Regions from separate parts of the Burkholderia savannae genome, predicted to be linked through region 2. Evidence: riboswitches for the same ligand, from Rfam matches in the RefSeq annotation. Region 2 holds a riboswitch; each other region holds the start of a gene.
What was found. Region 2 has a riboswitch for cobalamin ahead of WS78_RS14625 (TonB-dependent receptor domain-containing protein). Riboswitches for the same ligand answer to the same signal wherever they lie in the genome.
Positions count from the first base shown of each region.

Region 1: it holds a riboswitch for cobalamin, as region 2 does, so the genes downstream of both, WS78_RS09745 (HoxN/HupN/NixA family nickel/cobalt transporter) here and WS78_RS14625 (TonB-dependent receptor domain-containing protein) in region 2, are expected to answer to the same signal.
Region 3: it holds a riboswitch for cobalamin, as region 2 does, so the genes downstream of both, cobG (precorrin-3B synthase) here and WS78_RS14625 (TonB-dependent receptor domain-containing protein) in region 2, are expected to answer to the same signal.

Region 1 is NZ_CP013417.1:1,969,911-1,973,177, reverse strand. Features, by position in the region: gene WS78_RS09750 (cobalamin biosynthesis protein) at 1-79, opposite strand, end outside; cobalamin riboswitch at 245-477, opposite strand; cobalamin riboswitch at 937-1,196, shown strand; gene WS78_RS09745 (HoxN/HupN/NixA family nickel/cobalt transporter) at 1,547-2,608, shown strand; gene cobW (cobalamin biosynthesis protein CobW) at 2,674-3,267, shown strand, end outside.
Region 2 is NZ_CP013417.1:2,967,779-2,971,045, forward strand. Features, by position in the region: gene WS78_RS14625 (TonB-dependent receptor domain-containing protein) at 1-1,175, opposite strand, end outside; cobalamin riboswitch at 1,244-1,505, opposite strand; gene WS78_RS14630 (hypothetical protein) at 1,708-2,058, shown strand; gene WS78_RS14635 (cell division protein ZapA) at 2,055-2,369, shown strand; RNA gene ssrS (6S RNA) at 2,451-2,632, shown strand; gene WS78_RS14645 (EVE domain-containing protein) at 2,708-3,169, shown strand.
Region 3 is NZ_CP013417.1:1,953,285-1,956,551, forward strand. Features, by position in the region: gene WS78_RS09675 (bifunctional cobalt-precorrin-7 (C(5))-methyltransferase/cobalt-precorrin-6B (C(15))-methyltransferase) at 1-1,066, opposite strand, end outside; cobalamin riboswitch at 1,152-1,359, shown strand; gene cobG (precorrin-3B synthase) at 1,468-2,883, shown strand; gene WS78_RS09685 (precorrin-8X methylmutase) at 2,876-3,267, shown strand, end outside.

The sequences.
Region 1 (3,267 bases), 1.0 Mb from region 2:
GCGCGGCGCGAATCGCGGCCTCGATCGCATCGGCGGGCCGTCCCGCGCGGCAGCCGATGCCGAGCGCGACGCGCATCATCGGGCGGTGCGCGAGCGAGTCGCGCTCGCGCGGGTTCCGGCGGCTTGGAGCGAATGGAGTCATGCGGCCTCGGCCATCGACGGCCGGCTCGCGAGCCGGCGCGTCATGCTGCGTGGGTTGCGCGCCCGGTTCCGTCCCCCGCGGAACCGGGCGTTCGGCGAGCGCGGCTCGCCCCTTGCGTCGGCCGGTATCCGGGCTGGCCGCTTGCCATTCCGCCGCCTTCCCGTCCGTGGCGAGGACAGTGGCGCGATGGCGGAATGCGCGAACGCGGCGGGCGCGTCGCAGGCGGCGTACCGTTGCGGGGACAGCACAGGCTGCGCGGGCTCGCCGCTTCCTGTTTCCCGTTTGACTGAGCGCGCGGGTCGCGCGCTCGAGCACCGAACGCGCGCATACGATAGCACAGCGCCGAACACGCGAGGGCACGCCGCCGAAGGCGCGCGGCGGGCGGGCAGCGGGCGTCGGCGCTCGCGGCCGGCGAGGGCCGACGGCTCCGCCCGGATCGCGCCGGGCGGGCGGCGCGGGCAGCGCGGCATGCGCAGGCGGCCGACCGGGCCGACCGCGCGGGGCGGCGCGAGCCGGCCGTCGGCGCGGCGTCCGGCTTGCGCGCGCGAGCGCCGTCTGCGCCCGCTCGCGCGCCGGGCAGCCGTGACACGCCGCATCCGGCGCGCGGTGTCGGCTGATCCGGCGCGGCTCCGATCGACGCGCCGCTTCGGCCGCGGCGCGGCGATCGACGCCGCTCGCGCGCCGGCCCGCCATCGGTCGTGACGTGTTCCAGCCGCCGTGCTGCGCGACACCCGCCGCGCCCGCGTCGTCCTTCCGCGCCTTTTGTCCGCCTTGACGCACCGCGCCCGCGCGCCTACACTCGCTCGCGTTTCGGTGCTCGCGTGCGGGTTCTTGTCGCACGCAGTCAAACGGGAAGCAGGGAGCGTCGCCGCGTCGCGGCTCGCCAACCTGCGCTGCCCCCGCAACGGTAAGCGAAGGCATCGCGCGAGCGATGCGGCGCCCGCTTCTCCGCATGCCCGCCGGCATGCGCGGCCAACCACTGGACGCATCGCGTCCGGGAAGGTGAAGCGGCGTTTTCGTCAGCCCGGATACCGGCCGAGACACGGGGCCCGTTCGCCGTTCGAGCGCATCCGCCGCCGCGACGGCGAGCGGCCCCAGGGTTCAGCGCCGCGGGGATGCGGCGCGTCGTCCACGGCTTCATCGCGTCGCTCGACGCCGCCTTGCCTGGCTCATCCCCGTCCGGTGCCGCGTGCTTCGGCCCGCGCCGCGCGAGTCGCATCTGCGCGAGCGGCCGGCGCGCACGTTGCATATGCGCATGTCGCAAACGCGCGCGTTGCAAATGCGCAGCGGCGCGCAGTGCGCGCGGACGGACGACGAACCGGGCGCGGCGGCACGCGCATCGCGCGCGATGTCGCGCGTGTTGGCATTCGTCTTGTTTGTCGACCGGTTCGCAAAGGGAGCGCCATGCTCAAATCGTTTCTCCGTCTCTTCAACGACAGCCCCGCCGAGCTCCGCAGCAAGATCGTCGGCATCTACGCGCTGCTGATCGCGTTCAACGTCGGCGCGTGGATCTGGGCGTTCGCCGCGTTCCACGGCCAGCCGGTGCTGCTCGGCACGGCGCTCCTCGCCTATACGTTCGGGCTGCGCCATGCGGTCGACGCCGACCACATCGCCGCGATCGACAACGTCACGCGCAAGCTGATGCACGAGAAAAAGAATCCGCTCGGCGCGGGGCTCTTCTTCTCGCTCGGCCACTCGACGGTCGTGATCCTGATGACGGTCGCCGTCGCCTTGACGGCCGCGACGCTCGCCGAGCGCTTCGAAGGGATGAAGGCGTGGGGCGGCGTGATCGGCACGAGCGTGTCGGCGTTTTTCCTGCTCGTGCTCGCGTTCGCGAACCTGCTGATCCTGATCTCCGTGCACCGGACGTTCCGCGCGGTGCGGCGCGGCGAGCCGCTCGTCGAGCAGGATCTCGACCTGCTGCTCAACCGGCGCGGCTTCTTCGCGCGGATCTTCCGGCCGCTGTTCGCGATCGTGTCGCGCAGCTGGCACCTGTATCCGATCGGCTTCCTGTTCGGCCTGGGCTTCGACACAGCGACCGAGATCGCGCTGTTCGGCATCTCGGCCACGCAGGCGCACGGCGGGCTGTCGTTCTGGTCCGTGATGGCGCTGCCCGTTCTCTTCACCGCGGGCATGACGCTCGTCGACACGACGGACGGCATCATGATGATGGGCGCGTACCGCTGGGCGTTCGTGCGGCCGATCCGCAAGATCTACTACAACATGACGATCACGTTCGTGTCGGTGCTCGTGGCGGTCGTGATCGGCGGCATCGAGGCGCTCGCCCTCGTCGGCGACAAGCTCGCGCTCAAGGGCGGCCTCTGGGACTTCGTCGCGATGGCGGCCGAGCACTTCGGCGTGCTCGGCTATTTCGTGATCGGACTGTTCGTCGCGAGCTGGGCCGTCTCGGCGCTCATCTACCGGATCAGGCGCTACGACGACATCGACGTGACGATCTCCGCATGAGCCGCGCGTTCGCGGCCGCCTTGACATCGAACCGATTCGAACCGATACCGACCAACGGAACCACCATGCAAATGCGCAAAATTCCCGTGACGATCGTCACGGGCTTTCTCGGCAGCGGCAAGACGACGCTCTTGCGCCACATCCTCCAGAACGCGGGCGGCCGCCGCATCGTCGTGATCGTCAACGAGTTCGGCGAGCTCGGCATCGACGGCGAGATCCTGAAGGGCTGCGGCTTCGGCTGCGACGAAGCGGGCCGCGCAGCCGACGGCCAGCTCTACGAGCTCGCGAACGGGTGCCTCTGCTGCACCGTGCAGGAAGAGTTCTATCCGGTGATGGAAAAGCTCGTCGAGCGCCGAGCCGGCATCGACCACGTGCTGATCGAGACGTCCGGCCTCGCGCTGCCGAAGCCGCTCGTGCAGGCGTTCAACTGGCCGTCGATCAAGAACAGCTTCACCGTCGACGCGGTGCTGACCGTGGTCGACGCGCCCGCCGCGGCGCTCGGCCAGTTCGCCGAGAACCCGGTCGCCGTCGACGCGCAGCGCCGCGCGGACCCGAACCTCGATCACGAATCGCCGCTGCACGAGCTGTTCGCCGATCAGCTGTCGTCGGCCGATCTCGTGATCGTCAACAAGACCGATCTGCTCGACGACGGCGCGCTC
Region 2 (3,267 bases):
CGGTCCTTGCCGCTCGACACGTTCACGCGCGTCGTCCACCAGTCGGCGAGCTTGCCGTTCGCGAACGCGGACACCTGCTGGACACGGCTGTACAGATCATTCAGATCGGTCGGCGCGCCGTATGCGTCGTCGAAGCTCGCCTTGCCGTTCGCCTGGAAGTACGTGACGCCGGCGTCCCACCTGTCGTCGAACCGGTGCCGCAGCGACGCGGACGCGCTTTCGTTCAGATAGCCGTTCGCGTTCGGATTGGCCTGCGGCTTGAGCGCGGGATCGAGCGACGAGAAGCCGTCCGTCTTGAAGCGCGCGAGCGACACGCTGAACGTCGTCCGGCCGTCCGCATCGAGCCGGCCCGATGCGCCCGCGCTTTGCGTCTGCGTGTGATAGCTGCCGTAGCCCGCCGAGAAATCGAAGCGCGGCGGATGATCGCCGCCCGTCTTCGTGAACACCTGCACGACGCCGCCGATCGCGCCGGACCCATACAGCGACGACACGTTGCCGTTCACCACTTCGACGCGATCGATCTGGTCGAGCGGCAGCTGGCTGATCTGCGCCTGCCCGAGGCTCGCCGAATCGACGCGCACGCCGTCGACGAGCACGAGCGACTGTGTCGGCTGCGCGCCGCGCAGGAAAAGGCTCGCGCTCGCGCCCGGCCCGCCGTTGCGCACGATCTGCGCGCCGGGCGCGAGCGCGAGCAGGCCGGGCAGATCGGTCGCGCCGCTGTCGGCGATGTCCTGCGCATCGAAGAGCGTCGTCTGCGGGATCGCGTCGGCAAGCTTCTGCGGCGCGCGCTGCGCGGTGACGACGATCGGCGCGAGCTGCGCGCCGGGCGTCGAACGCGAAGGCGCTGTCGCTGTCGCTGTCGCTGTCGCTGTCGCTGTCGATGTCGACGTCGACGTCGACGTCGATGTCGATGTCGATGTCGATGTCGATGTCGACGCCGATGCCGATGCCGATGCCGATGCCGATGTCGCTGACGTTGCCGACGCCGACGCCGGTTCGGATGCGAAAGGCGGCGGAGCCGCGGACGACAAGGAGTCCGCTGGAATCGCAGACGATGAAGAAGAAACGGAAGAATCAGCTGAAGCAGGCTGAGCAGCCGCGGCGCCTTGCGCGAGCGCGACGCACGGCAGTCCGGACAGAGCGGCGAGCGCTGCGCGGACGAAACGGGTACGCATGAACGACATCCTGTTGAGCCACAGCGGGGCCCGCTTCCCCGCAGGCCCTGCATCACGGAGACGGGCGCGCCCGTCTCCCCGCCGCGGCCGGTATCCGGGCTCGCGACGTCACCGCCTCGCCTTCCCGCGCGAAACGCGCAGTGGCACCACGCCGGCGGCCGGCCGAGCCGGCCGTGCCGACGCATCGAGAGTGCGGCTTGCATCGGATTCGATGCGATCGCTTACCGTTGCGGGGGCAGCGCAGGTTGGCTCGGTCCCGGCGGACGTCGCGCCCTGCTTCCCGTTTAACCGCGCGCGAAGCGCGCGAGCACCGAGGCGGCGCCAGTTTAGGAGCGCGCGCGCCGCAGCGTCAAGAAAGCGCGACGACGCAGCGCAAGAAACGTCGCGCCGTGTGTCGTCGACACGATCGACATCAACGAACGACGAAGAGATTTCGCGGCGAGAAGCAGGGGTGTTACGTCTAGAAACGTTACAGATATCGGAAAGTCGCTTATTCCGCGCTAAAATGCTGGGTCTTTAGAGGACGCAGCACATGCTCAACGAACTCGAAACCCTATCTCAAAACATCGGCCGTCTGATCGCGCTGAATCAACGCCATCAAGCGGAACGGCTCGCGCTCGAGGAGCAGGTCGCGCAATTGCGCACGCAGGCGCAAACGCTGCGCTCGGAACTCGAGCAATTGCGCGACGAGCGCAACGCGCTCGCAGCGGAGCGCGACACGCTGTCGGCGAAGATCGACGACGCGCAAGTGAAGCTCAACGCGATTCTCGAAAAATTGCCGCGCACGAAAAGCGTGCCGGATGCGGAAAACCAGCTCGACCTGCTCGCGCCGCAGGCAAGCGATGAAGCCGAAGGCACGGCGAGCCACGGAGAACAGGCATGAGCACCAAGCAGATCGAAGTGTCGATTCTCGGCCAGGCGTATCGCCTCGCCTGCTCGCCCGAAACCGAAGCGGCGCTCGTCGAGGCGGTCGCGCGCGTCGATGCGGAAATGTCGAAGATCCGCGCGAACAGCTCGGTGCGCGGCACCGATCGCATCGCCGTGATGGCCGCGCTGTCGCTCGCATCGGAGCTGCTGAGGCTGCAACAGAGCGTGCGTCACGGAGAAGCGTTCCCTGCGGAAGAAATCCGGCGTACAATGCATCAAATGAATGAACAACTCGGTGCAGTGCTCGCACAGCACGAGGTGCAGTAAAATGCTTCACCAGGTTCGGCCACTGCTTGATCTATCGCGTTCAAGCCGCTGAATTCAAAGGTGATTCGAACAGTTAAGTCAGCTTCCCTGCCTGGTTCGCCAAGGTCATATATTCCTTGAACCAATGCCATGTGCACGGTTGCGGAAATTTGTAGCACGGGCGCGCGCGTCACTCTGTCTGATGTACCCGAAGTGCTGCTAACTGCGACCAATTCTGAACCTCAGGTTCAGGATGCCGGCCTAGCGGCCAAGGCGGGGGCCTATTCGACGGCATCGGGCAAAGCCCGATGCCGTTTCCTTTTGTGCAGCCTTTTCATTGCGTCGAGTCGTTGCGATCCATGCGCTACTGGCTGATGAAATCCGAACCGGACGAGGCGAGCATCGACGACCTCGCCGCCGCCGCCGACCAAACCTTGCCGTGGACCGGCGTGCGCAACTATCAGGCGCGCAACTTCATGCGCGACACGATGCGGATCGGCGACGGCGTGCTGTTCTACCACTCGAGCTGCCCCGAGCCCGGCATCGCGGGGCTCGCGGAAGTCACGTCGACGCCCTACCCCGATCCGACGCAATTCGATTCGCAAAGTCCGTACCACGATCCGAAGTCGACTCAGGAATCCCCGCGCTGGGTGCTCGTCGACGTGCGCTTCGTCAAGAAGACGCCGCTCGTTTCCCTCGGCGCATTGCGCGAGCACGAGGAACTCGCCGACATGCGCGTGCTCGCGAAGGGCAACCGGCTGTCGATCACGCCCGTCACGCCCGAAGAATGGCGCTTCATCACGAAGCGCCTGATGAAGTGACGCGGCGGCCACGTCAAACATTGTCAGACCCGGCGCGCGAAGCCGCGCCGGCCGGAACCTCGGCCCGCTTTCGACAGCCTAACGGGCGCTCGACAGAT
Region 3 (3,267 bases), 1.0 Mb from region 2:
GCAGCGTCACCGCGTGCGCGACGAAACGGCCGCCGGGCTTCAGGCCGGCCCAGCACGCGTCGAGCACGCCGTCGCGGCTCACGCCGCCGCCGACGAACACCGCGTCGGGCGCGGGCAGGCCCGCGAGCGCGTCAGGCGCGCGGCCCGCGACGAGCTCGAGCGCCGGCACGCCGAGCGCGTCGCGGTTGTGCTCGATGAAGCGCTGCCGCTCCGGATGCGCTTCGATCGCGATCGTCCGGCAGCTCGGATGCGCGCGCATCCATTCGATGCCGATCGACCCTGAGCCCGCGCCGACGTCCCACAGCAATTCGCCGGGCGCGGGCGCAAGCCGTGCGAGCGCGAGCGCGCGCAGATCGCGCTTGGTCAGCTGGCCGTCGTGGCGGTACGCGTCGTCGGGCAGGCCCGGCGTGAGCGCGAGGCGCGGCGCGTCGGCGCGCGCGGGGCATGCGCGGCATTCGATCGCGACGAGGTTGAGCGCCGCCGTTCGCGCGTCGCCCCACGCGTCGGCGCGCGCGTCGATGCGCCGCTCGAGCGGGCCGCCGAGATGCTCGAACACGGTCATCGCGCTCGGCCCGAAGCCGCGCGCGGCGAGCGCGAGCGCGAGCGCGGCGGGCGTCGCGCCGTCCGCGCTCAGCACGATGAGACGCCGGCCCGGATACAAATGCCGATTGAGCGACGCGAGCGGGCGGCCGACGAGCGACACCGCGTCGACGTCCTGCAACGCCCAGCCGACGCGCGCGGCCGCGAGCGACAGCGAAGACGGCGCGGGCAGCACGCGCCATTCGTGCGGCGCGAGCGCGCGCGCGAGCGTCGCGCCGACGCCGAACAGCATCGGATCGCCGCTCGCGAGCACGCACACGCGCGCCGGACGCCGCGCGAGGAGCGGCGCGAGATCGAACGGCTTCGGCCACGGCGCGCGCTCGGCCCCACGCCGCGCCGGCAGCATCGCCAGATGCCGCTCGCCGCCCATCACCACCGCCGCCTCGGCGAGCGCGCGCCGCGCGCTCCTGCCGAGCCCCGCGTATCCGTCGTCGCCGATGCCCACCACCGTCAGCCACGCGGTCATCCGTCGTACTCCATCGTGTTCCTGTCGATCCTGAAAGCGTCGCCCGCGCAGCGCATCCCGCGCTCGGACGTCACGAAAAAAGGCATAATACAGCGTCCGTCGACCGGCGCCCCACGGGGCCCAAGAGGGAACGCAGGGCGCGCCGCGCCGCTGCGGCTGCCCCCGCAACTGTGAGCAGCGAGTCCGCATCCGATCCACGCCACTGGTCACGCCGCCCACCCGCGGCCGCCGGGAAGGCCCGCTGCGGATGACGACCTGCCAGCCAGGAGACCTGCCGGGACGTTTCGTTCGTGCCATCCAACATCGGGCGGGGTGTACCGATGCCGCAGCCCGCCGCCCGTGCGCATCCCGCGCGGACCGGCCGGCTCGGGCCGCCGCGCGACGCCTGATCCGGAGCGCCGTTGAACCCTTCCGCCGCCGTTTTTTCTTCCGACGCCGCTCGCGCCGCGAGCGCGTGCCCGGGGCTCGTGCGCATCGTCGCCGCGCGCGACGGCGGCCTGTGCCGGATCAAGCTGCCGGGCGGCGCGCTTCGCGCCGCGCAGGCGCGCGCGGTGGCGGCCGTCGCGCGCGCGTTCGGCTCGGGCGTGATCGAGGCGACCAATCGCGCGAACCTGCAGTTGCGCGGCGTGAAGGCGGGCAGCGAAGCGCGCGCGAGCCGCGCGCTGATCGACGCGGGGCTCGGGCCGCTCGCGGACGGCCTGCCCGCCGCGTCGCTCGATGCATGCGTCGCCGCGCGCGACGACGTGCGTAACGTGATGCTGAGCCCGACGGCCGGCCGCGATCCGCACGCGCTCGTCGACAGCGCCGCGCTCGCCGCGCGCCTTCTCGACATGCTGCAGACCGAGCCGCGCTGCGCCGCGCTGTCGCCGAAGTTCTCGGTGCTGCTCGACGGCGGCGAGCGGCTCGCCGCGCTCGATCACCCGCACGACATCTGGCTGTCCGCGCTGCGCGACGCACACGGAGACACATGGCTCGCGCTCGGCCTCGCCGGCTGCCCGCCCGTCGACGGCGAGCCCGTCGCGCCGCACGCCGGCGCGCTCGCCGCCGTCGCGCCGGCGCAGGCGCTCGCATGCGTGCGCGCGCTCGTGACGCGCTTCGTCGAGCGCGCGCCGGCGGGCGCGGCGCGCATGCGCGATCTGCTCGCGACGTGCGCGCCCGACGCGTTCCTTTCGGATGTCGAAGCAAGCTTGCCGTTCGCGCTGCGGCGCGGCGCGGAACTTGCCGGCTGGCGACGCGCGCGCGTCGACGCGTCGCTGCGTTTCGGCATCCTCCCCGAGCGGGACCCGGCGCGCCGCGTCGTCGGCGCGCAGCCGCCGCTCGGCCGGCTCGACGCCGACACGCTCGACGCGCTCGCGGCGCTCGCCGGCACGCACGGCGACGGCACGCTGCGCATCACGCCATGGCAAGGCGTGATGCTGCCCGGCGTCGCGCGCGACGCCGCGCGCGACGCGCTGGCGCGCCTGGCCGCGCTCGGCTTCGTCTGCGACGCGTCGGCGCCGCTCGCGCACGTGGTCGCGTGCGCGGGCTCGACGGGCTGCGCGCGCTCGCCCGCCGACACCAAAGGCGACGCGCTCGCGCTCGCCGGGCGGCTCGCCGCGCCCGTCGACGTGCACGTGAGCGGCTGCGCGCGCTCCTGCGCGTTGCCGCACGCGGCCGAGCACACGCTCGTCGCGAACGCGGCGGGCCGCTACGACCTCTATCGGCGCGACGGCGCGACGGGCTTCGGCCGCGCCGTCGCGCGCCAACTGACGATCGACCAGGCCGCCGCCGCGCTCGCGCGCGACGCGCGGCCCACTCAGGATGACTTGGATGCTTGACTACCTTCGCGACGGCGAAGCGATCTACCGCGAATCGTTCGCGACGATCCGCGCGGAAGCCGATTTGACGGGCGTGCCGCCCGACCTCGAAAAACTCGCGGTGCGCGTGATCCACGCGTGCGGGATGGTCGACATCGTCCGCGACCTGCGATTCTCCGACGGCGCGGGCGCGGCGGGCCGCGCGGCGCTCGCGGCCGGCGCGCCGATTCTGTGCGACGCGCGGATGGTGGCCGAAGGCATCACGCGCGCGCGGCTGCCCGCGGCAAACCCGGTGATCTGCACGCTCGGCGAAGCGGACGTGCCGCGGCTCGCGCGCGAGATCGGCAACACGCGCTCGGCGGCCGCGCTCGAACTGTGGCGAGCGCACCTCGCGGGCAGCATCGT